DNA from 2 places in the Streptomyces sp. bgisy130 genome. Region 2 is predicted to be linked to the other one. Evidence: predicted binding sites of a transcription regulator. Region 2 holds the regulator's gene; the other holds the start of a gene.
The links. The regulator HrcA, encoded in region 2, represses chaperone genes, less so after heat shock. The targets are predictions, from matches to a motif close to TTNGCACTCNGNNNNNCNGAGTGCNAA.

Region 1: groL (chaperonin GroEL) is a predicted target of HrcA. The motif match lies at 1,412-1,438, and genes of this name have one in related genera.

Annotation. Positions count from the first base shown of each region.
Region 1 is NZ_JBYISA010000003.1:111,158-113,556, reverse strand. It holds gene groL (chaperonin GroEL) at 1-1,285, opposite strand, end outside; gene AC3EUV_RS05720 (cold-shock protein) at 1,675-1,878, opposite strand; gene AC3EUV_RS05715 (MoaD/ThiS family protein) at 2,302-2,399, opposite strand, start outside.
Region 2 is NZ_JBYISA010000005.1:234,215-236,613, forward strand. It holds gene dnaJ (molecular chaperone DnaJ) at 1-499, opposite strand, end outside; gene hrcA (heat-inducible transcriptional repressor HrcA) at 500-1,516, opposite strand; gene AC3EUV_RS10005 (MBL fold metallo-hydrolase) at 1,711-2,399, shown strand, end outside.

The sequences.
Region 1 (2,399 bases), on a different contig from region 2:
GCTCCAGCTTCTCGAAGACCTGGGAGGCCTGGAGCAGGGCGACGCCACCGCCGGCGACGATGCCCTCCTCGACGGCCGCCTTCGCGTTGCGAACGGCGTCCTCGATGCGGTGCTTGCGCTCCTTGAGCTCGACCTCGGTGGCGGCACCGGCCTTGATGACGGCCACGCCGCCGGCCAGCTTCGCCAGACGCTCCTGGAGCTTCTCGCGGTCGTAGTCCGAGTCGCTGTTCTCGATCTCGGCGCGGATCTGGTTGACCCGGCCCTGGACCTGCTCGCTGTCACCGGCACCGTCGACGATGGTGGTCTCGTCCTTGGTGATGACGACCTTGCGGGCGCGGCCGAGCAGTTCGAGACCGGCGTTCTCCAGCTTGAGGCCGACCTCCTCGGAGATGACGGTGCCACCGGTGAGGATGGCGATGTCGCCGAGCATGGCCTTGCGGCGGTCACCGAAGCCCGGGGCCTTGACGGCGACGGACTTGAAGGTGCCACGGATCTTGTTGACGACCAGGGTCGACAGGGCCTCGCCCTCGACGTCCTCGGCGATGATCAGCAGCGGCTTGCCGGACTGCATGACCTTCTCCAGGAGCGGCAGCAGGTCCTTCACGCTGCCGATCTTGGAGTTGACGATGAGGATGTACGGGTCGTCGAGCGACGCCTCCATACGCTCCATGTCGGTGGCGAAGTACGCCGAGATGTAGCCCTTGTCGAAGCGCATACCCTCGGTGAGCTCCAGCTCCAGACCGAAGGTCTGGGACTCCTCGACGGTGATGACGCCTTCCTTGCCGACCTTGTCCATGGCCTCGGCGATCAGCTCGCCGATCTGGGTGTCAGCGGCGGAGATGGAGGCGGTCGAAGCGATCTGCTCCTTGGTCTCCACGTCCTTGGCCTGCTCGAGCAGGGCGGCGGAGACGGCCTCGACGGCGCGCTCGATACCGCGCTTGAGGGCCATCGGGTTGGCACCGGCGGCGACGTTGCGCAGGCCCTCGCGGACCAGGGCCTGGGCCAGGACGGTCGCGGTCGTCGTGCCGTCACCGGCGACGTCGTCCGTCTTCTTCGCGACCTCCTTGACCAGCTCGGCGCCGATCTTCTCGTACGGGTCCTCGAGCTCGATCTCCTTGGCGATGGAAACACCATCGTTGGTGATCGTGGGGGCGCCCCACTTCTTCTCGAGGACGACGTTACGGCCCTTGGGGCCGAGGGTGACCTTGACGGCGTCGGCGAGCTGGTTCATCCCGCGCTCGAGACCGCGCCGTGCCTCCTCGTCGAACGCGATGATCTTGGCCATGTGAAGTGGTCCTCCCGGACTGGGGTGGATTGCTCCGGACCGCGCTGGCGCCCGCGACGGACGACCTACAGACCTGTGTGGTTCCTTGCCCCACCGATCCGTGGGCCTCGCCGACCCGGTCCTTCTTTGTCACTCTCACTGGGAGAGTGCTAACGCCAATGATTAGCACTCGAGGGTGGAGAGTGCAAGCCGCTTGAAGGGGCGTCGGTGAGGTGTGGCGGTCGGGCGCGGAACGACTTCGAGGGCGCCTTCCGTTGGAGTGACGGCCGGGCGACAAGTTGGAGCGCGTACACCCCGCACCCGCGCAGCCTGCCCATCCGGCAGCATGCCGAAGGCCCGTACCCCCCTCAGGGGTACGGGCCTTCCTCACGCAGCAGTCGGTCGGCGCCTCAGCCGGCCACCCGGACCATGTCCGCCTGCGGCCCCTTCTGGCCCTGCGAGATCTCGAACTCGACCCGCTGACCCTCCTCAAGGGTGCGGTAGCCGTCCATCTGGATCGCGCTGTAGTGGACGAAAACATCCGCACCACCGTCGACCGCGATGAAGCCGTACCCCTTCTCCGCGTTGAACCACTTGACGGTGCCCTGAGCCATGCCTAACTCCCCTATTACTGGCCCTTGCGCAGGACCGCACTCCGCGGACCCGGGTCAGACCTCACCCCGCGAATGGCCCGTGGGGTGTGCGCCGGAACGCGTCGACCGCCGCTGAATGTATCTGCACAGATGCCCAGAGCAACAGGTCAATCGGACGAGAATTCCGGCGCCGAAGAAACGGCAATATGCGGCGAAATCCCAGTTCTCCAGGGCAAGTCGGGCCGGGCATAGGGCACCTAGGCGACAAATACCGCCCACACTTTGGCCACAACTGATCGCGAACACATATGCGTTCGGCATGCTCGCGGTGATATCCGGAGGGGGATCACCCCAATGGTATCTCCTTTCACAACATGGAATTGCCCCGTCCGCTTTCCGGCGGACGGGGCAATTCCGGTCATGAAGGAGAAGAGTTGGCGCAAATCAGCAGCCGCCGGCCACCGCCGGGATGATCGAGATACCCGCACCGTCCGGGGTGGGCGTCTCCAGGCCCTGCTCGAAGCGCACATCGTCGTCGTTGA
Region 2 (2,399 bases):
CGCGGCCGCGGCACATGTCACAGGTCTGCGCCGAGGTGCCCGGCGCCGCGCCCTCGCCGCTGCACGTCGTACAGACGACGGCGGTGTCGACCTGTATGTCCTTGGTGGTCCCGAAGGCCGCTTCGGTCAGCTCGATATCGAGCCGGATCATGGCGTCCTGGCCGCGGCGGGTGCGCGAGCGCGGCCCGCGCTGCGACGCGGTGCCGAAGAAGGCGTCCATGATGTCGGAGAAGTTGCCGAAGCCCGCGCCGAAGCCGCCCGCGCCCTGGCCGCCGCCCGCCTGCGAGAGGGGGTCTCCGCCGAGGTCGTAGACCTGCTTCTTCTGCGGGTCCGAGAGCACCTCGTAAGCGGCGTTGATCTCCTTGAACCGCTCCTGGGTCTTCGGATCCGGGTTCACATCCGGGTGCAGCTCACGCGCCAGCCGGCGGAAGGCCTTCTTGATCTGGTCCTGCGAGGCGTCGCGTCCGATACCGAGGACCGAGTAGTAATCCGTGGCCACTTACGACTCCGCGAGGATTTGTCCGACGTAACGTGCCACTGCGCGTACCGCTCCCATCGTTCCGGGGTAGTCCATGCGGGTCGGTCCGACCACGCCGAGTTTGGCGACTGCCTCGTCGCCCGAACCGTAGCCGACCGTGACGACCGATGTGGACGCCAGGCCTTCATGGGCATTCTCATGCCCGATACGTACGGTCATGCCCGAGTCCTTGGCCTCGCCGAGAAGCTTGAGCATCACCACATGCTCCTCAAGGGCCTCCAGCACCGGCCGGATGGTCAGGGGGAAGTCGTGCCCGAAGCGCGTGAGATTGGCGGTGCCGCCGATCATCAGCCGCTCTTCGGTCTCCTCCACCAGAGTTTCCAGCAACACCGACAGCACTGTCGAGACCGTGCTGCGGTCGTCCTGCTCGAAGGACTCCGGGAGATCCTGCACCAACTGCGGCACATCCGCGAACCGGCGCCCCACGACCCGGCTGTTGAGCCGGGCCCGCAGGTCCGCCAGGGAGGTTTCGCCGAACGGCGCCTGGCAGTCGATCAACCGCTGCTCGACCCGCCCGGTGTCCGTGATCAGCACCAGCATCAGCCGGGCCGGGGCCAGCGCCAGCAGCTCGACGTGCCGGACCGTGGACCGGGTCAGGGACGGGTACTGCACGACCGCGACCTGCCGGGTCAGCTGCGCCAGCAGCCGGACCGTGCGGCCCACCACGTCATCGAGGTCGACGGCGCCGTCCAGGAAGTTCTGGATCGCCCGCCGCTCCGGGCTGGACAGCGGCTTCACACCGGCCAGCTTGTCGACGAACAGGCGGTAGCCCTTGTCGGTCGGGATGCGCCCGGCGCTCGTGTGCGGCTGGGCGATGAAACCCTCGTCCTCCAGGGCGGCCATGTCGTTGCGGACGGTGGCCGGGGAGACGCCGAGCTGATGGCGCTCGGTCAGGGCCTTGGAGCCGACCGGCTCCTCCGTCCCGACATAGTCCTGGACGATGGCGCGCAGCACTTCGAGCCTGCGTTCACTGAGCATCCCGCGCACCTCCAGTCCGGCCGTCCGCCGTCTCGACTCTCCTGGCACTCACACGGGCCGAGTGCCAGACCTTGAGCCAGTGTACGGCCGAGTAGCACGGACACGGCAAGGGCGGCCGCACACTGCACCCGCCCGGTGACCGTGTTCGGTCGATCTGTCGGGCAACGCTATCGCGATGGCGCTAGCGTCTCGGTATGCACACGACTTGGGAAGAGGCCGGTTGGGAACAGCTCGGTGACGGTGTCGCCAGACGCCGGATGCCGGGCTGGGACGAGACGATCGGGGTGATCGCGGGGACCACCGGCGTCATGATCGTCGACACCGGCGCGACCCTGCGCGACGGTGCGGATCTGCGGCGCGCGATCCGCAGTGTGCTGGGCCGGAACGTGACGCATGTCGCGCTCACCCACCCGCATTTCGATCATGTCCTGGGCACCGCCGCCTTCGCGGGCGTCGAGGTCTTCGGCGCGGCCGGGCTGGGCGAGCTGCTGCGCCGCGGCAAGGACGAGCTGCGGCACGACGCGATCCGGCACGGCATCGACCGGGACACCGCCGCCGAGGCCGCCGATCTGCTGGTCGCCCCGCACCACCACGTCCACGACCAGCTGACCGTCGAGCTCGGCGACCGGCAGGTGCTGCTCGCCAACGTCGGCCCCGGCCACTCGGCGCACGATCTGGCGGTCCTGGTACCCGGCCGGGGCGGGTCCCCCGAGATTGTCTTCTGCGGCGACCTGGTCGAGGAGTCCGGCGAACCCCAGGCGGGCCCGGACGCGCTGCCGCAGCGGTGGCCCGGCGCACTGGACCGGCTGCTGGCCCTGGGCGGTGAGGACGCCCTGTATGTGCCCGGCCACGGCGCCGTGGTGGACGCCGGTTTCGTCCGCGC